DNA from 2 places in the Solibacillus sp. FSL K6-1523 genome. Region 2 is predicted to be linked to the other one. Evidence: riboswitches for the same ligand, from Rfam matches in the RefSeq annotation. Region 2 holds a riboswitch; the other holds the start of a gene.
What was found. A riboswitch is a leader RNA that binds a small molecule or an ion and turns the genes downstream of it on or off. The one in region 2 is predicted to bind FMN.
Positions count from the first base shown of each region.

Region 1: linked by a shared signal. The riboswitch ahead of ribE (riboflavin synthase) and the one ahead of MHI10_RS06290 (ECF transporter S component) in region 2 are both predicted to bind FMN.

Region 1 covers NZ_JBBOSU010000001.1:2,492,745-2,504,425, reverse strand. Annotated here, with positions in the region: gene MHI10_RS11860 (glycosyl hydrolase family 18 protein) at 1-858, opposite strand, end outside; gene MHI10_RS11855 (hypothetical protein) at 972-1,181, shown strand; gene MHI10_RS11850 (DUF2619 domain-containing protein) at 1,340-1,603, opposite strand; FMN riboswitch at 1,831-1,959, shown strand; FMN riboswitch at 2,109-2,239, shown strand; gene ribE (riboflavin synthase) at 2,368-3,003, shown strand; partial or broken gene ribB (3,4-dihydroxy-2-butanone-4-phosphate synthase) at 3,017-3,595, shown strand; gene ribH (6,7-dimethyl-8-ribityllumazine synthase) at 3,707-4,171, shown strand; gene MHI10_RS11830 (hypothetical protein) at 4,667-4,912, shown strand; gene MHI10_RS11825 (DUF4030 domain-containing protein) at 5,106-6,074, shown strand; one part of gene MHI10_RS11820 (IS3 family transposase) at 6,262-7,181, opposite strand; one part of gene MHI10_RS11820 (IS3 family transposase) at 7,181-7,835, opposite strand; gene MHI10_RS11815 (YesK family protein) at 8,296-8,955, opposite strand; gene MHI10_RS11810 (hypothetical protein) at 8,975-9,466, opposite strand; gene MHI10_RS11805 (RNA polymerase sigma factor) at 9,471-9,962, opposite strand; gene MHI10_RS11800 (hypothetical protein) at 10,117-10,782, opposite strand; gene MHI10_RS11795 (hypothetical protein) at 11,007-11,294, shown strand; gene MHI10_RS11790 (hypothetical protein) at 11,433-11,588, shown strand.
Region 2 covers NZ_JBBOSU010000001.1:1,358,180-1,369,860, reverse strand. Annotated here, with positions in the region: gene MHI10_RS06320 (4Fe-4S domain-containing protein) at 1-200, shown strand, start outside; gene fabI (enoyl-ACP reductase FabI) at 1,040-1,816, shown strand; gene MHI10_RS06310 (polysaccharide deacetylase family protein) at 1,896-2,663, opposite strand; gene MHI10_RS06305 (MFS transporter) at 2,826-4,067, opposite strand; gene MHI10_RS06300 (YitT family protein) at 4,184-5,062, opposite strand; gene brnQ (branched-chain amino acid transport system II carrier protein) at 5,364-6,707, opposite strand; gene MHI10_RS06290 (ECF transporter S component) at 6,881-7,459, opposite strand; FMN riboswitch at 7,716-7,892, opposite strand; gene MHI10_RS06285 (hypothetical protein) at 7,973-9,211, opposite strand; gene MHI10_RS06280 (RNA polymerase sigma factor SigX) at 9,208-9,738, opposite strand; gene MHI10_RS06275 (ATP-binding protein) at 9,873-11,651, opposite strand; gene MHI10_RS06270 (response regulator transcription factor) at 11,644-11,681, opposite strand, start outside.

The DNA of each region.
Region 1 (11,681 bases), 1.1 Mb from region 2:
CGCAACTGGACCAGGCTCCATTGTTGGCACATGCCAGTCATAAGCCATTATAAATATAAAATCTACAGCTGCTCCAATTCCACCGAAATCATACCCTTTTAACCATGGAATATCTTCACTTGTTTTAGCTGGAACTGCAGCGGAAACAGAATATCCTTCTGGTTTTAAACGATCACTCACTAACCGTAAAAAGTCGGAATATAAATCTCTTTCTTCTTCCCTTACCCTTTCAAAATCAATATTAACGCCAGCGTAATTTTTTGATATGACAAGATTGTATATATTGTCAATGAGGAGGTCTCGCTGATCAGGAAAAGTTAATACTTGACGTGTCACTTCAGGGCTAAATCCTTCTGTTGTTAAGTTCGTAATAGTGGCTACAGGTGCTACACCATTGTTGCGTGCAGTTTGAATCGCAAACTCGTCATTAAGTGTGCTTAGTGTTCCTCCTTCAAGAATATGGTATTCAAACATGGCCAAAAACGTATTGATGGGTGCAAAAGTACGGATAATTAATTCGTCCTGTTCAGGGGTGGTCGGGTACATATAACTTAAATTTTCTGCAGAGTATTTAGGCGGAGGCGGTAAATACAAGGTCATTCCAACCATTAAAAAATCGGATTGGAGTCCATTGTATAGTCGTATCGTCTCAATCGGAATGAAACTCATTTTAGAGATTAAAAACAATGTATCACCAGGCTGGACCGTATACATATTGGTTGGGATAAGTAGATCCTGTCCGGGGACTAAACTATCGGTTGTTAATCCGTTCATGATGCGGATACTATCCATATTAACTTGATACATTACAGCAATGGAGTATAAACTATCACCCGGTTTAACCACATAAATAAACATAGAAAGGCCTCTTTTCTCGATATGAATTAATTAAATGTATGTAATTGTATTACAGAGTATAATCAATTGAGCATATAAATATATTTTGAAATTAGGGGTGCTGATTTTTGTATGTGAATTTAAAAGAATATTTAAAGCAATTAGAGGAAAGTCACATTGGGCTTGAAGTACGGGGAAGTCATGAAAAGTTAGATAAAATACTGTCAGACGAGAAATTGAAATACGTTAAGAAGTTCTATATGGATGGCAGCTGGCAATTATACTTTCATCAAGGGACAATTTCGCCATTACAATTAAGCGAAGTGCTTAAAAATACTAAATAATATCAAATGAAAATAGCCAATTCTCCATGAAGTGGCTGTTTTCATAATTCCAGACCAAAATCGTATTTCCTCCAATCTTACTTTCAATGCCTTATGGAGTTAGGAAATTTCAAATTCATGCTGTTGATTACGTTGTGATATGGCAAGGGTTTGTCCCATCATTTCATTCGTAAACTAATAAAAATTAAGGTCACACCACCAAGTAGACAAATCATTTTTGCTAATGATATTTTATCGCTTAAACCCGTCAAGCCTATGCCTGTCGTAATAATGAAAATGATGGGTCCGATTAGCGCAAGGGATGAATTCACAATAAACGCTTTTTCTAAATCATTTAATTTGAACATAATATATGCAGCTATAATATCAACGCTTCCAGAAAGGATACGTAACATTACGATATATATAAGTGCAGTTTGCATTGATCAACCACCTTTTTCATCTTAAATTTATGTTTAGTCAAATGTATGCTTGGCCATTTTCAATTATTAAAGGAAATTAATATGGCTTAGGCAGATAAAAAGTTGAAAGTGATGAATAGCGCGATCATATAGGCTAATTCGTTCCAATCATCTACGCAAAATAAAAAAGATTCAAAACTTATTTTGCAATGATAAAAATAGTTTGCTATAATGGGCGTCATAGTTGAATAGTCCTTCGGGGTCGGGTGAAAATCCCAATCGGCGGTGATGAAGCAATTCTAAGCCCGCGAGCCTTTTTGGCAGGATTTGGTGTAATTCCAAAGCCGACAGTATAGTCTGGATGAGAGAAGGATTGGTTAGGCGTTTTATGAGCCCTTTGTGTAATTTTTTCCGTTTACAAGAAGGTTTATTTCGTGATGCCTAAATGAGAATTTTCTAGTCACCCCGTAGAGCATCTTCTATGTGGTTTTTTTGTTTTTCTTAAAACCCTTTACAATTTTATATGTATTTCCTTCGGGGTCGGGTGAAAATCCCAATCGGCGGTGATGAAGAAATTCTAAGCCCGCGAGCTTTTAAGAAGCAGGATTTGGTGTGAATCCAAAGCCGACAGTATAGTCTGGATGGGAGAAGGAAATAAAAATGGTCAACTTTTTTCAAAAATACATGAAAATAAGTTTATTTGACGATGCCATTTTTATAACTCTCATCAAAACTCCGAGCTATTGTCGGGGTTTTTTCTATTTTTTTAGGATGAGGTGAGAAAGGTGTTTACAGGAATTATCGAGGAACAAGGAACGGTTCAACAAATGAAGTCAACACTACAAGCAATGGTGTTGACCATTCAAGCGAAAATGGTGTTAGAAGATGTAAAACTGGGAGATAGTATTTCAGTTAATGGCGTTTGTCTAACGGTTACAGGATTTACGGCGAATGCTTTTACAGTAGATGTGATGCCGGAAACAGTGAAAGCATCCAGCATTCAACAATTACAAATCGGCTCAGCTGTTAATTTAGAGCGAGCGATGGCTGCAAACGGTCGATTTGGTGGGCATTTCGTTTCAGGTCATATTGATGGTGTTGCTAAAATCCTTCAAAAGCGTCATGTTGCCAATGCAGTTTATATTGATTTGGCTGTGCCGAAAGAACTTTTGAAAAATTGCTTAGTAAAGGGCTCGATTACGTTAGATGGTACGAGTTTAACGATTTTTAATGTCACAACGTCCACTTTAACGGTGTCATTAATTCCCCATACGTATAAAGAAACAGTATTCGGCATGAAGAAAATAGGGGATCTCGTAAACGTTGAAACCGATTTAATCGGCAAATATATTTTGCAGCATTTAACGAATAGTCAGTCCGATAACCTATCAATGGATTTTTTACAACAACACGGATTTTAAGGAGTGAACCGAAATGTTTCATGCAATTGAAGAGGCGCTAGAGGCGTTAAAAGCAGGGGAAGTCATCATTGTAGTCGATGATGAAAACCGTGAAAATGAAGGAGATTTTTTAGTGTTAGGTGAACATGCGACACCACAAAATATTAACTTTATGGCAATGTATGGGCGCGGTTTAATTTGCACGCCGGTTTCACAAAGCATCGCGGATAAGTTGCAACTACAGCCAATGGTCCAAATGAATACAGATGTCCATCAAACGGCATTTACAGTGAGTGTTGATTATAAAACAACAACGACCGGTATTAGCGCATTTGAGCGTTCGGATACGATGTTGGCAATGCTAGATGAAGATGTTCGAGCGGAGGATTTTAGAAGTCCCGGGCATGTGTTTCCACTTCTTGCAAAAGACGGTGGTGTATTGGAACGTAGAGGGCATACGGAAGCGGCAGTTGATTTAGCCAAGCTTTGCGATTCCGCACAAGTCGGTGTAATTTGTGAAATTATGAATGCAGACGGCACAATGGCGCGCGTACCGGATTTATGGGAAATCGCTAAAAAATTTAATTTAAAATTTATAACGATTGATGCATTAGCATTGCATTTAAATAAAAATTACATCTCTGCATAATGGGGCATATATTGATCAATATAAAGTTGGTATGACAATTCCGACTACTCAAATAAAAATATAGGGGATATGAACATGGGAAAAACATTTGAAGCACAATTAGTAGGAACAGACTTAAAAATTGGCATTATTGTTGGCCGATTTAATGAATTTATAAACGATAAATTATTAAGCGGGGCATTAGATGGATTAAAGCGCCACGGTGTTTCAGAAGAAAATATTGATATTGCATGGGTACCAGGAGCATTTGAAGTACCGTTTATCGCCAAAAAAATGGTCGCAACAGGGAACTATGATGCGGTTATTGGATTAGGTACGGTCATCCGAGGTTCTACGACGCATTATGATTATGTTTGTAATGAAGCAGCAAAAGGGATTGCGAACGTTTCACTTGAATCAGGAATCCCAGTTATTTTCGGTATTGTCACAACTGAAAACATCGAGCAAGCAATTGAACGTGCTGGAACGAAAGCAGGGAACAAAGGCTATGATAGCGCCATTTCAGCTATCGAAATGGCGAATTTGAATCGTATGTTTTAGTAGTTAGGGTCTTTCAGTGAGTAAAAAATAAGCAAACTCTTGATAGTGTTTTATTAAAAGTCAAGTAATTGTTTATAAAGCTCTATAACTAAATAATTTAATTCAATGTCACACATTATATAGGGTTAAAAAGTGAGGATAGATGAAGGGGGTTACCTGCTTACATCTATCCTTTTCAGATTGATGTTGAAAGACAAAAAGTTGGGAACAAAAAAACTCAAAAAGGATTTCACCTAATAATTGAGAAATATGTTAATATAATTACAAATAATTTATGAAGAAGTTGTAATTACTTTGTTGATTCAAATGTATATAAAGATGGTTTTATCTATTATGTGTTCACGTCAGATTTAAGCTGTATATGTCTTCAAGAAAAGAATAGTTACCAAACGACGCTTTGGTTGCTCAAATGAAACCACTTTAACCACTGATGAAGAAGTTACAAACCTTGTAAATAATTATTTACAGGCTTTAGAATCGAAGAATGTAACATCAATGGTAAAATATGCTGATGACTTAAGGTTTCCAGATAAAGTTGAGCAAAAAGAGCAATATTCAAGTATCGATGATGATATTACAGACACTAAAATAGTAGAGCTTAAAAATGTCGATGAAACTAAGTTTGAGACAACGGTTGAACTAATTCGTAATGGAGATTTAGCTAAAGTTACTTTCCCTGTTGAAAAACAAAAAAAAGGGTTGGAAGGTTATCGTTGGACAAGATCTATAACGTATACATAAATACACCTAATAACATTCCCAAATGAAAATTAGGGACCCCCCGATTCAATTGAATAGGGGGGTAGCTGCTTTTAACAATAAGTACCGAAATGCTATTTTTTAGGTGCGTTTTATATTCAACTAACGTAAAACAAATAGTTCAACAAAGTAGTGGGTTAATTTAGTAAAGTAGATCCAGAGGGGAGGAAATGTAGTGAAAAATTTTATTTCTGTTTTCATAATAATTGTTGCAATCGTCTTAGTAATTAATATAGACGTCGAGAAAAATGATAGTTTCGCTTCGAACAATGATGATGAGAAACGATGGGATCGTATTGTTTCTGTACTTGAAACTGCATGGGATGAATTTGAATTATCTAGTTTTTCAGTAACCCCAGAGTCAATAATTTTCATTGAAATGGGTGAAACTAAAAGTGAATTACAACTGCTAAAGTATTTAGAGGAAAATGTAAATAAAAATGATTTAAATCAATACACCATTGATATTACTAGAAAGAGTTTACAAGATGTTGAGAACGAGCGTTTTATGGACGAGGTTTCAAGTATTGTATATGATTATATACAAGAAAAAAATTATCACGATATGGAATTTTACCATCATTCAATTGAACCTGAACCGATATTAAAAATATCAATTCTTAAATCCAATGAACAATCTAGCGAAATTATTAAAGACCGATCTAGCGAAATTATTAAAAAGGAATTAGAAGATTTATTAGCTTCTAAGAGTGCTGAACTATCAAAAAAAGATATTTCCTATGAAATCCAGGTTATAGAGCGTACTAATGAAAGTACCATTGAATCAGATGCCGTAATTAGTGCTGTTGTTGAAGATTTTCGAAGTACAGGAGACCATTTAATTATTTCTAGTACAGATATTTTTAAAGGAAATGGAATCTATAAAAAGCCTTGGACGCAACCATCAGATTCGAAGGATTATAAATTTCATGTTACAAATAACACAGGGACAAATGTAACGGTGCAAATTCAACAGAGTGGTTACACGCAAACGCAAACTTATAATTTAGTCGCTTATGGTTCTACTACATGGGTTCAATCAGATGCTTCTTCTGGTGATCATACAATAATCGTTACCACATCTGATGGAAGTATTTTTAAAGGGGATGTTTTTGTAAGTAGCTCTGATGTTCCATTGAACTAATTAGAAAGACTTTAGCAAAGTTAAATTTTTTAACAAGGGATTGAGTAGGACAAGGTTTTATAACGTATACATAACTAAACCTAAATAACGTTCCCAAACAAAAGTTTTGGGGCAAAATAAAACACTTAAAACATGTTAAATTTGAACTGCTCCCTGTCAAGTAGACAGTGGAAATAATAAAAATGATTTAAGCGGCTTGAGCTCTGTATTCTAAAGGGCTTAAGCCGTTTAATTTTTCTTGGAAACGTTCGTTGTTATAGAACTTGATGTATGTATCGATAGCGTGCTTTAACGCTTCAAACGAATCGAACTTATATAAATAATACTTCTCTACTTTTAATGTTCCCCAAAATGATTCAATGGGACCATTATCGATGCAACGGCCTACTCTAGACATACTATGAATCATTTCTGCTTTATCCAAAATCCGCTTGAATTCTTTAGATGTATATTGATAACCACGATCGCTATGTAAAAGAGGAAATTCATTATCTTGTAATGTTCGTATAGCGGGTCTTACCGTCTTAAAAACTAAGTCATTATTATTCGAATGCCCCAATACGTAACTCACAACGGACTTATCATAGAGGTCAATAATCGCACTTAAATAAGCCTTTTTCCCATTGCCGTACTTAAACTCTGTAACATCTGTACACCACTTCTGATTCGGCTTTTTTGCTGTAAATTCACGTGCTAATACATTTTCAGCCACATAATCTGGCTTTACTTTTGGGTACTTTTTTCGACGACGTCGAATAACCGCCTCCAAACCACAAATTTGCATCAGGCGATAAATTCGCTTCTTATTTACTTTTTTTAAACCTTCGGTTTCGCGTTTACGGTTAATGGTCATCGTAATGCGACGATAGCCGTATATTCCATCTACCTGTATATATAAGTGTTGAATTGACTTCACAAGCTGTTGGTTTTCTAGTTCCAGCGCAGTAGGTTGATGATTTAACCATTTGTAGTAAGCTGCTCGAGATACCTTTGCGATTTGGCATAATAAAACGATCGATAAGTTTTCATTCTTAGCTAATTCTTGAATCGCCATATAACAGTTTTGAATACGAATTCTACTTAACGACGCCTCCTTTCGACTTCCGCTAACTTTTTTAAAAATAAATTTTCTGCACGTAATCGTTCATTTTCACGTTCCATCTGTTGAATTTTTAAACCCAATTCCTCTTCTGGAGTCCGCTCTTCTATCGGTTTTTTACGCCCACGGCGATCTTGAAGAGCCTCTTCGCCATCTTGTTCAAATTTATGTACCCATTGATAAATTTGTTGGTAGGACACCTCATATTGTGTTGCAGTTTCTTGATAATTCTTACCGTTGGCAAGGCAAGCTTTTACGATTTCAATACGTTCTTCTACAGTTGTTTTTCTTCCTTTAGTCATAGTTTGGCTCATTCCTTTACCCAAATCATTTAATTCACTATGACTAGTATAAAATTTCAACCACTTTTTGAATACTGATTTACTACTAACCCCGTATTTAGCGAGGATGTCAAACATGGAATAATTCTTTGTTAAATAATCTTCCACAGCACTCTGCTTTAATTCTTCTGAGTACACCTTATTTTTATCAGGTCGAATTAAGGCTTTTGCTCCACCATATTTATAATGAGCACGCCATTCATATAGAGTAGTCATGCTTACAGAAAACATTGTGCAAATTTCTTCAAGAGTATAACGACCTTCTTCTAAATACTGAATTACTAACATTTTTACATCTGGTGTAAACGATTTATTAGGCATGAAAAAACTCCCCATTTGATAAACAGATTTTATTTTTTAATCTGTCTACCTAATGGGGAGCATATCAATTAATGCTCTAAGTGTTTTTTCTTTACTACAAACATATACAGTTTTTTATGCGAAATCGGCTGAAGCTATATATAACAAGGTTTTATCAATGCTCAAAAGAAACTGAACCTAGCGTACATTTTGAATAAAATCTTGCAAACTCAGCTGATTCCTTAACGCTGTATATCAACCTTTACCTTTCATAGAAAGACAATGAAAATAAAAAACACATCACTAAAATTTTCATTTAATGTGTATTTTTTTAATGTGTAACATTATAAAAGAAACACTATTGAAAAAGACTTAATACACAATTACTTGTACTTAATCTTACAGAGTAATGGGTTTGCATATTTAATAAGTAGGTTTTCATATTGCTTAGTGTCGGGGAGATAATTCCCGCTAGTCATTGCTACCGTAAATTAAATGTGGACTCAATAATTTCGCCGTCAGTTGTTTTCACAACGAAAGGTTCAACAATTGTGCTAATCCCAATTTCAATAAACGGTAATTTTTGTGGTTCCCCATCATCAACAATTTTGACGATCACTTCGGTATTCCCAATCGTTTTAACCTTTTTAATTAGTAATTGTTTCCCTTCGTACGCTTCACCTAATTGAATTTTCACTTTCTTACTGCCCTCGGATATTGAGGTAATTGAATAGTAACTTGTTGCGGACAACTTACTTTCTATTATATATCCCTCATTAATAATCCAGTACCCATCATCGGAAATAATTGTCCCTATGATAGATGCAAATAATAGCAATGGTGCGATAATTAAAATGGATTTGTCGAACTTGTTTATCCCAGTTTTTTTACTTGTCTTTACTATAAAAGGTAAAAGGAATGTGCCAATAATTGCTACGGCTAAAATACATACCCCAATTATTCCGTAGCCCATACCTTCAAAGCCACCGATTTTAAACATACTGTAAATAACAACAAATAGAGCAATCGCAAAAGTTACGAGAGGGGCTAAGTAGTAGTGGCCATTGATTTTTGAAATTGTAAATGTAAAAAGGAAAATAAGTATACCGATAAATGAGCCTAAAATAATAATTGTAGCCAATTTTGTCACCTCTGTTTATTTAGATTAACATCGTTATGAAAGTGTCAAAAAATAAAATAATGATGATATCGAATACAATGGATGCCCAAATCCATTTTCGATTAAAGAAAACGATGGTGAATACATTCAAAAAGATAATACTTGGAAAATAAAGCAAGAAAAGTGTAATCTTTATATATTCAATTGCTGCATCACTAGATAATTGCCAATCAAATAAAAATAAACTAGTGCCCACGATAAAAATCAATAATATAGCACGAATAATGAAAAGCATCCCTTTAAGACTTTGATTAAATTGTACTAATTTTTTTAATGGTTTTATTTTAATAGGCTCACTTTCTTCTATTTGAATATAGGAATCAGCCTCTTTCGGTTGGTTTACAAAGAGAGAATGGCAGTGCGTACATCGTTCAATATGCTCCAAAATAATTTTCTTCGCTGCGTCATCTAATTCTTCAAATACAGGGATTAACTCCTGTGAAAGAATATGAATTTTTTCGAATTCCTTCATTTTCTCACCGTCCTTTAGCCATTTGTTTTCGAATCCTAAAAACCGTAGACTTTATTGTTGAGATGGAGATATTTAAAAGTTCGCTAATTTCTTCATAGCTGTATCCATAATAGAATTTTGCCAGCACAATGGATCGATCCCTTTTAGACAAATTCTTTAAAACCGCTTCGATTTGAGCATCCATCACAGCTTTTGATTCAGGTGTTTGATAATTTACTAATAAATCCTCAATTAAATTTTCATCATGCAACAATTCGGGTTTCTTTTTCTTATAATAATCGAGCAATGTATTTTTACTGGCCTTTATTAACCAACTCTTCATATGCTGAACTTGTGAAATTTTTGCAGGGTCCTTTAGTATTTTGGAAAAAAGTTCTTGAATAATATCATCGGCTACCCCCTCATCTTTGGTGAGCTTGAGTAAATAATTTCTTAAATATGGATAATAAGCTATATAAATTTCCTCAATAGCTTCAAATGGATTCATCTTTTTCATTTTGAGCCCCCATTAATTGTCACTCACTTATGAAACGATTGAGATGTGGGAAAAGTTGTATTTGTTTTGTGATTTTTACAATTCATAAAAAAGCCTTATTCAACTCATGCGGAAATTGAATGAATTACTGGGCTTGTTATTGCGCACTGCTCATTTAGCAAATTGGTAAATCCATAGCATCTACAATCGATTTCGTGAGTGCATCAAGCGGATTAACAATATGAATACCGTGTTTCGCGCTCATTTGTCTCGCTACGTCTACCATGGAAAGTTGTGCAACAGAAGTCACTTTCTTTTCTGTCTGAATCAGTTCATCCATAAATGCAGCCAACAGCGCATCATGCTCGTTTTTTAATCCTTTCATAATAAATGAAAAGGCGTCTGGAAGAATTCGTACGTCAATATCGATATTTATCCCATTACGTTTCGCATAGTCATTTAACCGAGCAAGCCTACCGTCCACTGTGTCTGGATTTGTAAAAACGATTATTTGTGGAGCGGTTATCGAACAAATTTTTTCAAAAAAAGGCTCGTCTATTTTAATTAAAGGGATCGTTGAAGGGGAGTTAATTGAGTCCATAAGCGCTATATAATTTGTACAAGTAATAAGGATGGCATCTGGGTTCGTACTTGCAAGCCATGTAATTTGTGCATGTACTTTTTCTTTCGCTAATTGCCGATCAAAGTTCGGATTGTTTTTAATTTGGTCCATTAATCCCGGGTCGACATGGTGTGAGATTTCAATGGGGTATGGTTTTAGTAAATTTTCTATGTATGGGATATTGGAATGATGTGCGTGTAAACAAGTGAGTTTTTTCATGTGGAGGTCTCCTTCTATAATATCTGATTGTTTTGTTAATTGTAGATTAGGAGAGCTAGATTTGCTATGGGGAGCGCGGATTAATCTTGAAATTAAAAAATTATAAGTAAAATGCATTCTTATTTTACTGGTAATATTGGCGGATTATTGTAGGTATGGATTTCTTACACGAAACAATACTAACATTGAATATCAGTCTGTTACGAAAGGAAGGACGAATAACGATGGCTAAAAAAAGGGCGGGTACACCAAGCTGGAAACAAAATCATCCAAGCACTTTATTTTCTAATTCGGTTGAAAGATCAGAGCGTGCGGTGAAACAAGCAATGTCTCATCCAGAGGAAATTGCAGTAGAGCATGCCTTTCATTCATTAGAACGAACCGAAAATGCACTTCAAAACGCTGAACAACGGCAGGAACATTTGGATATTGTGGGACAAAATAAAGAGAAATTAACGGATTTAAAACAGCAATTACACGAAGTAGACGCAACATTAAACGATCCCAATTAAATCGTAAAAACTCCGTAAATTCGCTACAACTTGAAAAATTGTTTACACATAGCAAATTGTGAATCAGTAAAATGCCATGCAAAAAAGGGGCATAAAAAATTATTTTTCACTCACACTACTAAAGGAGGTGAGTGTGGAATGGGAAATAATAAACATAAAAATAATAAAACGCAAGATAACAAAAAACAGCAAAATCAAAATCAAAATGCGAACAGAGAACGTGAAAACAGAGAAGAGTTCGGAGTGGAAGTAGACTTCACTCAAGTTCAAAAACAACAGCAAAAAAATCGTTAAGCTTTTATAATGCCTGCCCCAATGCATACATTTCACAATGTGTGTATTGGGGTATTTTTATGAATTGAAACCTTAATATTAAAACAATTTTAA
Region 2 (11,681 bases):
CTTGTGGCGCTGCTGCACCAGACATTTATGATTATGATGATGAAGGAATTGCTTTCGTTATTTTAGATGATAACATGGGGACTACTGAAGTTCCAGAAGATCTATTAGAAGACATGCAAGATGCATTCGAAGGTTGCCCAACAGATTCAATCAAAGTTGCAGATGAAAAATTCGACGGCGATTCTTTAAAATTTGAATAGTCGTTTATAAAAAAAGACATCCCTTTGCGCTAAACCGTGCAAGGAGATGTCTTTTTTAATTGAAGTCAATTCCCGTATATAATTAATAAAAGAATCTATCATTATTAATTCCCTCTGAAAAAGGGGGGAGTTAATTTCCATTCCAGTCCGGACGCTTTCCGCGGGCACCTCCTGAGCCTGTAGTCTCAGGCCTCGTGCTGTTCCCGCTGGAGTCGCCTCCCCTCCATTCCAATTAACTCTTTCTATTCAATTTTGCCCCAATACAATTTCTAATCATTTTTTTGAATATGAAGTTAATTTCAGCTACTTAATATCTTTTTTGATATACGCGCTCGACGATAAAATTCTTTCATGCAATATCATTGTGACTGCAAAACAATCCGTTTGCTCGCATTTTTATAGCATATTTTGTCACTTCAAAGGTTCAATTTTGCGCAAAGGTAGTATGATTTTTGATCCTCAATAGCAAAAAATAGGATGGGTTTTTCCTAATGGGATAAAAATCGATTAAAGATAACGCCGCCTCCCACGGTAGCGGCGCAATTAATCCAGAAAGCTACAGTAGATAAAATTTTAAATAGGCTGGCCTTGCACAAAGCACACAGATGAGTCGTATAGATTTGTGCTAACATTGTCTGTGCGCCTCATGTGCTTAGCCAGCCTGAACTAGCACATACTTTATTAGAAAACTTCCCTCATAAGGATATACTCTTTTGGTGAACTTATTTAGTAAGTAAATAAATTCCTCAAACTCCCTATTGCGATACAAATTTCATGATGTTATAGTTATTATTAGTAGCAGGTACTAATAATAACTAATTACTCATAGGGGTGTTTAAATGGATTTATTACAATTACAAGGGAAAAATATCGTCGTAATGGGCGTTGCCAATGAGCGCAGTATCGCATGGGGAATTGCACAACAATTATTTGAAGTTGGAGCAAATGTCATTTTCACATATAGAAAAGAGCGTTCGAAAGGGAAAATCGAAAAAATGCTCGAAAAATTAGACCGACAAAATGTAGCCATCGTTGAATGCGATGTCAATAGTGATGAAAGTATCGCAAAGGCTTTCCAACAAATCGGCGAACAGTTCCAAGTCATTCATGGTATCGTTCACTCTGTCGCTTTCGCACACGCGGAAGATTTAAAAAATCGATTTGTACAAACGACGCGTGACGGCTACGCTTTTGCACAAGATACGAGCGCATATTCTCTAATCGCTGTTAGTAACGCTGCTAAGCCATTTATGACTGAAGGTGGCTCGATTGTTACAATGTCCTATTTAGGCGCAGAACGCGTGCTTGATGGCTATAATGTGATGGGCGTAGCAAAAGCTGCACTCGAAGCATCGATGCGTTATTTAGCGGCTGATTTAGGTGCTGAAAATATCCGTGTCAACGCGATTTCAGCTGGGGCTATTCGTACATTAGCGGCAAAAGGTGTGCCAAGTTTCAATCAAATTTTACACAAAATTGAAGAGACAGCCCCTTTAAAACGCAATACGAATCAAGCAGAAGTTGCGGATATGACAATGGTTATGCTAAGCCATCTATCTCGAGGCGTGACAGGCGAAACAATTTATATCGATTGTGGCTACAATATTATGGGCTAACTTTACAAATTAAAAAGCAGAAATGTTTAGATTTCTGCTTTTCCCTGTTTATAGTTTTCCCAACGCTGAACTCCAGAAATCATTCCGATTCCTGGTTTTTTTCAATAGTTTTCCTTCTATTTTCATCCCTTTTCTTAACAGCTAGTAATTCGCTAATCGTAACAAATTTATAACCTTGCCCTTCGAGATTGGCTAATATCTTTTCTAATGCTTGTACGGTTTGTCTCCGATTTGCCCCGCCATCATGAAAAAGAACAACTTTCCCATTTCCAACTCCATCGATTACTTTCTTGGTAATTATATCAACTCCTGGATTTCTCCAATCCTCCGTATCGAGATGCCAAGACCACATCACCACTTTATACCCTTTTTTTGTAACAGCATCAATCATTTCATCTGTGTATTGTCCTTCCACGGGTCGAAACAGTTCAGGGATTTTCCCAGTCATACTAAACAATACTTCACTCGTCATTTGTATCTCTTCCAATAAATCTGCCGTCTTTATTTTTGTCGGATGAGAATACGTATGATTAGCGATTTCGTGACCTTCTTCGTACATACGTAAAATAACTTCGGGATTTTTTTCTGCATTTTTACCAACAATAAAGAACGTTGCCTTTGCATGATATTTATTTAATAAATTTAAAATTTCAGGTGTATATTTATAATGCGGGCCATCATCGAACGTTAAAGCAACGATTTTTTCGTTTGTATCAACTTCCCATAGTATTTGTTCCGTTTCTTCATAATATTTCCTTCCTTTATCCGAAGAGTAACTATAGCTCGCAAAAAGTAAAAACGCTGCACCAATACAAACAAATATTGTTACGCTCAATTTAAAGTTCAAGCTATTACACCTCCAAATTTTTGATTGTTTTCTTTAGTATTTGCGAGTTGCAAGGATCTATTCGTAATAGCAAACAAATACAAATTGGACGTAAATCTCGCAAAAAAAGGAGCATTTTGACTTATTATCAAAATACTCCTTTATTATTTAAAATAACCTATTCTATTTTTTAGGGACTGGCTCACCTGCTCTTATTAAAGACTTACTCCTAATAATAAGTAGCGTCACAATCAACATGAGTGTTCCTGTTCCTATTAATAATGTCTCCACCGAAATAATATCGGCTAAAGGTCCGAAAATCAACATTCCTAATGGCATCATAGACGTAGAAATCATGCCAAATACCCCGAATATTCGACCTAAATAATCTGGATCTACTTTTTCTTGGACAATCGTCATCGTCGGTGTATTAAAAATCGGCATCGCTACTCCAAAGAGTGCCATCGCAAATAAATATAGCGAAAAAATTGGAAGAATGCCTAATAGAATTGTACAAATTGCCATGACCACACCAGCGAACATCATCGTATAAATCCGATTTCGGAAACCACCCCACGAAGCAATAACAATACCACCAATCATCATCCCGATAGAAAAGGTAATTTCAATCGCTGTAAGGCGCCAATAATCCTCACCAAAGCTTCTCGCTACTTGCAATGGGGTTAAAAATGATACGGGCGCCATTAATACAAAAAGGGCCGCAAAAAATACAAAAAAGCTTTTTAAAAAATCATGTTGTTTAATATATTGGATGCCTAATTTGAAATCACCTAAATAGCTTATTTCTTGTTGCTGTGCCGCTTTCGCATGCAGCGGGATTTTTAATAATGTTAAAAGAACGATAATTGCAATTGCAGCCGTAATAACATCAATAAAGAAAATTACCTTCATAGTGGCGAACGACAATAACGCAGCACTGACCATTGGTGACACAAACATAATAACCGCTTGAATCGTCCCATTAATACCATTGACACGCATCAAATGCTGTTCTGGTACAATTTGCGGCAAGATAGCACCAACAGCAGGCGTTTGAATGCCCGCTCCAACTGCCCGAATAGATGCCATGGCGAATAATAGCCAAATAGAATCATAACCAAGCATAAAAACAATGGCTAAAATTAACGTAGCAAATGCAATCATACCATCCGCAATTATAATTAACTTTTTCCGATTAAATCGATCCGCCCAAACCCCCGCCACTGGGGACAATAAAAAAGTCGGAATAAATCCGCAAATTATATAAAGTGTCATCATCATACCCGATTGAGTAGACAGCGTAATATACCACATCATTGCATACTGAACGAGCGATGAACCAAATAAAGAAATCGTTTGGCTACTTAAAAAAAGTGTAATATCCCGTTTCCATTTTTCATTGCGTATCGTACTTTGCCCTTCCATAACTAACCACCCCTAAATTTCTTAAACTCCCTGCTCAAAAAGCGACTTACACCATTTTAACCGAAAAAAAATCACTTAACCAGTATGTTAAAGAACATATTGATTAAGTAACTTCTTTAGTGGATGTTGCGCTTTTTAAAGTTGCCGCCACGTACTTCTGCTACATCTGTAATAACAACAAACGCATTTGGATCAACTTCTTTAATAATTGTAATAATTTTATTTTCTTCCATTCTTGTAATAACACACGTCACAATATCCATCACTTCATTCGAAAATCCACCGCGTCCCTCCGAATATGTAACGCCGCGTCCTAAACGGTCTTGAATGGTCAAACCAATTTCTTCTGAATATTTACTAACCACTTTAACAGATTTCGACTTCTCTAAACCGACTTGCACGACGTCGATAACTACTTTAGCAATATAATAAGTCGTTGCTGAATATAAAGCACCTTCTAAACCGTAAATAAAGCCTGCACCTGTGAAAATAAAGGCATTAATAAATAATATAATATCCCCTACAGAAAATGGTACATTCCGTGAAATTAGTACCGCTAACACTTCTGAACCATCTAGCGCTCCACCATTACGTAGTACAATCCCAATACCGACGCCTAGCATGACTCCACCTGATAATACAATTAACAGCGGATCATTAGAACTTAAAATCGGCTTAATTCCATGTAATAAACTTGTCGATATCGAAAGTAAAGCTATTCCTACCATCGTTAATATGGCAAATGTTTTCCCGACTTGCTTGTAACCTAAATAAACAAATGGAATGTTTAGTACGAATAGTAACATACCAAGTGGAATCCCAAATAAATAATTCCCCATAATACTTACACCCGTTACTCCACCATCAATTACTGCATTCGGAATTAATATAGCTTCTAATGCATAGGCCGTCATAATTGCACCAATTGCAATCATAACAATGCGGCGAGTCAGATTGAGCGCCTTACTCTTTTTACTAATGTGTTGCTTTGGCATTCAAACACCTCTCCTTTTAACTTAAATAGCAAATACATTTCCTTGTATTTGTTTCAATCCCTGTGTATTAGAACATCCACAGTTTGAAGATCCATAACGATACATCTTTCTCTACTATTATTCCTTATTTTTCATCTATTTGAAAACGATAAATATATATTTTTTTGAAAAAAATATACGTTTATTAATTTTTTTGCGAAAAACAGAAAAATGACACCACGAACGAGTCGTAATGTCATTTTTTTATTTATCTTATAATGGCCATCAATTGCAATAGAACGCCGACCAATTAAGGTTTCATTTAGTTTATTATGCTTTTTTTAGGGATGATTAATCCAATGAGTACGCCAATTATTGCCGGCACAATCCAGCCAAGTCCGATTGAATAGAATGGCAATATATCCGCATAAAAATTAGAAATCGCTGTTAAAAAATTCACTTCAAATGCTGGTACATTCGTAATCAATGCATTATAACCGTCAATCGTACTAATAAAGATTGTCAAAATAATTGCACCTGCGTATACCGATTGCTTATTTTTAAAGTATGTTGAAGCAAGTCCAAGTATAATTAGAACAATTGCTAAAGGATATAAGAACATTAAAACAGGAACTGCAAACGTAATAATATTCGTCAAACCGAAGTTCGCAATTGTAAATGATACTAAACATAATGCAACAACAAATGATTTATAGCTAATTTTCGGGAACACTTCATGGAAAAACTCACTACACGCTGTAATGAGCCCAATACTCGTTTTTAAACAAGCTAACACGATAATGATTGCCAATAAAATGGCACCATATGCACCGAAGTAATGTTCTGCAACAGCCGCAAATATTTGACCGCCATTATCAAATGTCCCGACCATTCCGACACTTGATGCCCCCATATACGTAATTAACCCGTAAATTAGCATCATTAATGCCATCGCAAAAATTCCTGATTTCCAAGTCGCTTTGGCGATTTCTTTTTTATCCGTAATTCCTGCGCGCTTAATGGCATTAATAACGATAATCCCAAATGCTAACGAAGCAAGGGCATCCATCGTATTATAGCCCTCTTTGAAACCAGTCATAAACGCTTCATTCACGTAACTACCTGCTGGACTGAAAAAACTGCCCATCGGAGAGAAAATACTAATCGCAATAAGTATAAATAAAAACACTAAAAAAGCAGGTGTTAAATATTTCCCTATGTAATCCATTACTTTTGCTGGATTTAATGAAAAGTAAAATACAATCGCAAAAAAGACAAAGCTAAAAACAGCTAGCCATAATTTAATTTGATCTGGTGCAATAAACGGCTCAAACCCGACAACAAACGGAACCGTTGCCGTACGTGGGATCGCAAAAAACGGACCAATTGTTAAATACAGTGCAAGTGCGAATAATACGCCAAAAACAGGATGCACACGACTTGCCAAATCCTTTAAACCATTACTTCCCGAAAGTCCAATTGCCAATATTCCTAAAAAGGGTAATCCGATCGCCGTTATTAAAAATCCAATAAGCGCTGGCCAATAATTTGTGCCTGCAAGCTGTCCCATTTGAATCGGGAAAATTAGGTTACCTGCACCAAAAAACATGCCAAATAACATCGTCCCAATGACAGCATACGTTGAAAAGGGTACTTTTTTATCCATTTAAGTCTCTCCTATGATGTTAGTTTAATAGTTGCCATTCTCGAAATAAATTGATTTTTCACAACAATGTACAATATGATACCAGTCTCGTCACTTGATTTCAATCATTAATTTAAATTTATAGAAAAAATAAAAGTCAGCACCCTGTTAATGGCATGCTGACTTCTCTGGTATTACGCTAAAAACTGCGCGCGCTGATTTTCAATCCATACACGCATCGTACGATAAATCATCGTCGCAATGACTACTAGAATAATCCCTTTTACTATATTAAACGGTAAAATACCTAAAATAATCGTTTCGTACATATTAAATTCTGGCATTCCTAATAAATACGTATACATTGGTAAAAACGCGAAGTAATTTAATACCGCCATTCCAAATGACATAGTAAATGTACCAATTACTAATCCGCCAATAAGCCCTTTTACTGTTGGGAATTTTTTATAAATATAATACGCTGGGATCACAAACGAAATACCTGTTGCAAAGTTGGCCATATGCCCCACCGGAATCCCTTCTGGTGCGCCAGTAAAAATCCAATCTAATACGTTTTTAATTAACTCTACTAAAATACCTGCAACCGGTCCCATTGTAATTGCTGCAATTAACGCAGGGATATCACTAAAATCAATTTGCAAAAATACTGGGAACCACGGTAATGGAAAGTTAAGTAACATCAAAATAAACGAAATACTACTCAACATACCAATTGTTACGAATGAACGTAACTTTAAATTTTTCTTACGCATAAAATATCTCTCCTCATTGCTGATTCACTCTTGCAAGAAGAAAGGACGAATCAAAATCATTCCATGAAAAAACCCTTATGCATATAAAGAAGCATAAGGGAGAATAGGCACACTTAAATAAAGGTCTACCCCATGTTTTTCAAAAACATAACCCCATCCTATTTCTTTGTATAGGAAATAGAGCTTTTCTTCTTACTAGAAAAACAAAAATTGTGGTTACAAAAAACACGGTATTTTCATGAAATAACGACCGTACCTCCATCTTCTCCCATCCAGACTATACTGTCGGCTTTGGAATCGCACCAAATCCTGCACACAAAAAAGTGGCTCGCGGGCTCGAAAAGTTGAATGTAGCGTCCTCCAAATAAATGGTCAGAGGCTACAACTTTATATTACCGCCGGTCGGGAATTACACCCTGCCCCGAAGATGAATCAATATTTAATTATGTTACACCTTCATTATAGGATAAAAAAAAGAATTGTAAAGCCATCTGCTTACAATTCTCTTTTGAACTATTCAATTGCACTAAAATCGTAGACAACTAAATTTGCTGCAACTGGTTTAGGCAACGGTTTTGAAAAATGAAAGCCGCCCCAATCTTGCTGCTTGATTTGTTCGAATTTTACTTCTTTATTAAAGCTAGCTGCCGTTAAAAGAATTCCTTCGATCATGCGCATTGCTTGAGTAGAATCATAATTTTCTAAATCCAATAACTCATCAAAAGTAACAATTACTATGTTTTTCTTTACTTTTACTTGAAAGGAAACATCGGGCAAAATTGCCGTATGAAAAATATCATTGGCTTCTGTCGTCATATTTAATAAAGCATCTTTCACATTGCTAAAACTCATTCGAAAATTCGGACTTAAATAAGTTGAACCATCTCGCATTTGATAACTAAAATAATTATAATGTGTCATTTTCCCTGTTAATTCGATCGGATTATTTATTTCTCCCATGTGATTAAGCGTCATTTGTGTTCCTTCTGCATTGGTTAACAGTACTCGGTTATAACTCTCACCAAATGTATCAATTAAAGCTCCTACATAATTCGATAGTGCTGCAGAGCCAATATCATACGTATGGTCATCTGGTAACTGATGCACTAAATCATCACCCTTTTCTGTAAAGCTTCCTTTAATGGGATGATATTCTTTAAAGCCCAATGATTGTTCCTCAATGAATGGCGCAAACTCCTGATACAGCTGTAATTTTGTCGGCGTTTTTGTACCTAATTGACGCTCCACAATTTCATTGGGAATTAAAAAACTAACGGGTACACTTTCTGCATCATCGCCTGCTAACCCAATCGTAAATAATGTGAATCCTTGTAATTGCTGCTCATTAACTACTGTTTGAATCGGTGTTGCAGCCATTTTTGGTGATAGCGTATCATTCTCCATATCCACTGAATGACTTTCCATCATTCTCGTTGTGGCTGGCTCATGTGATGACGTATCTTCCAATTGCGCATCCTCTGTATCCGATGGCAGCGATATTTCAGGTGCATTCCCCATAAAAGTAGAAGCAATAAAAACAAGAACAAAAAGTGAGGCAATCGATGCAATTAAAGGCTTCCAGCTCATCTTTTTCTTCATTTTGATAGGTTGTTTTTCCGTATGAGAATCAAAGACGGCACTTTCCTTTAGTCGTTGCAATACTTCATCTTTTGATCGTTCATCTGTAATTTTCGGTGCTTTTTCTAGTAACTTCTCGATTTGATTTTCATCCCAAAACTCCCTTTTCTTCATGCATTTGCCCCCTCTCCGTCTAATTTTTGTAAAATTTCCCGCAGCTTTTTTAATGCTCTATGTTGTGTCGTTTTTACTTTCCCTTCAGTCCAACCTAATACTTCCGCTGTTTCCTGAATCGTTAGTTCCTGCATATAGCGCATAATGATCACCATTTTTTGATCTCCTGTACATGCCTCTAACGCTTCTAGGAGTTGGCGCATTTGGTCGCTTAATTCCGTAAATTGCTCTGGCGTAGACATAGGAGAAACTAGTTGCTCGTTTTCCCAATCAAAGGTTGTAAAAGAATGACGATCTCGAATTTGTTTTTTACGGAAATAATCAATGGCGACATTTTTCGCGATTGAAAATAGCCAAGTCTTTTCACTGCTTTTCCCTTCAAAACGTTCGTACGATTTGAGGACTCGCACGTATACTTCATGAGAAAGATCCTCCGCAATCGTACGATTTTTAACTAAGTATGTTAAAAAGTTAAAAACATCTTGATGATAAGTATCATATAACCGATGGAAAATGGACTCTTGCACCCATTCCACCTCCGTTCTACTAATTTGTCGTTTTTAAACGCAAAAAGTTGCATGGTAAGTTAATCCATTGTCAAAAAGGTGTGCTATAAAATAATAGCCACACCTTTTGCATTTGATTAATTCTTGTCGTCGATTCATTCAGGTAGTGGTAAATAAAATGTAAATGTCGTACCTTGCTGTTCGCCACTCTCGACTGTAATACTTCCTTTATGCGCCTCGATAATATTACGTGTAATGGCTAACCCTAGACCCGTGCCACCTTTTGAGCGTGTTCTCGCTTTATCTGCTTTGTAGAAACGTTCAAATACATACGGTAGATCCTCTTGAGGTATGCCTTGCCCCGTATCACTCACTTGAATCTTCGCGAACGTCTTCTCCCTTAAAATAGACACAGTAACAGAACCATTTTCAGAAGTATGTCGAATCGCATTATCAATTAAGTTTGTTAAAACTTGTTCAATGCGGTCTTCATCAATCCGAATTGTACTATCAGGTGTAAATTCTGATTCAAACTGTAAACGGACTTGATGTTCTTTTGCTACTTGTCCAAATTTATGCGTCATACGTTCAATAACAGATACTAATGGCACCATTTCCTTGTACAAGGTCATATGCCCTGATTCCATGCGTGCTAAATCGAGTAAATCTGTCACTAAACGTCCCATCCTTTGTGATTCATCATAAATGACACGAATCATCTCTTGTTGCTCTTCCTCAGATGTCACAACCCCATCAATGATCGCTTCCGAATAGCCTTGTAGCATCGCAATTGGCGTGCGTAATTCATGTGATACATTGGCGATGAAATCTGATTTTAACTTCTCTAATTTCGTCTCCTCGGTTTTATCACGAATGACTGCTACTGCACCGCGAATTGCATTTCCACTATATAATGGGCTGAATGTAATGCTGTAATATGATTTTCCAAGCTCTAATTCTTCATCCAATTCGTCTTCAAAGTTTAAAACGTGATCCAACATATGATAAAGTTCTTCAGGTATTGGGCGTGCACTATTTAATCCAATAGTCACGAACCATTTTTGTAATAAACGTTCCGCTGGTGGATTGCTTACTAAAATCGTTTGATCCCGATTAAATGTAATAACCGCATCTGTCATCGAAGTTAATATGCTCGATAATTGTTCTTTTTCTTGATTGATTACTTCTAAATGATGCTTTAATTGTCGCCCCATTTGATTAAAAGCAACTGCAAGCTGCCCAATTTCATCATTTTGTTTCGTATCAAGTTTTGAATCAAAACGTCCTTTAGAAAGTTCAAATGCATGTTCACGCATTTTTCTTAATGGATACGTAATTCGAGAGGACAGGAAAAAAGCAAATATTGTCGTTAATATAAAGGCAATGGCTGCTGCTAAAAAAACAATGGTCGTCGTATTTTTGCTCGCTTGATCTACCGCATCGGGATTTTTATAAATAAAAATTGCCCCGTGAAGCTCCCCATTTCCTTTTAACGGAAATCCAAGAACCATATAGGAACTCTTTTTATCTTCTTCTGTATTAGAAGGAAGGATCAATTCCTTTACAATCGGCTCCGTAATTTTATAAACTTCCTTAAATGCTTTACTAGAAATAATTTCTTGCTGGATTTGCTGTTGGTTGACGCCTTCTTGTTTGGCATAAATAACATCATTTGGATTTTGGGCAACTAACACACTTGTTGTATTCGTCATTAACTCTGAAATAACGGATAGCTTCCTATCATCCAAATCTTCATCATCAACGATACTAGCAATCGCAGCAGCTGTTTGACGTAAAGACTCCTCCGACTGTTCTTTATGATAATTACTTAGAAACTCGAGCATAAAAATCGTGAATATAAAAAGGACAAATGAAACGAGAAGCAAAATGGTTACCCATAGCTTCCCGACAATACTATTCCATATTCTATTCATTAACGATCTCAAATTTATAACCGACGCCCC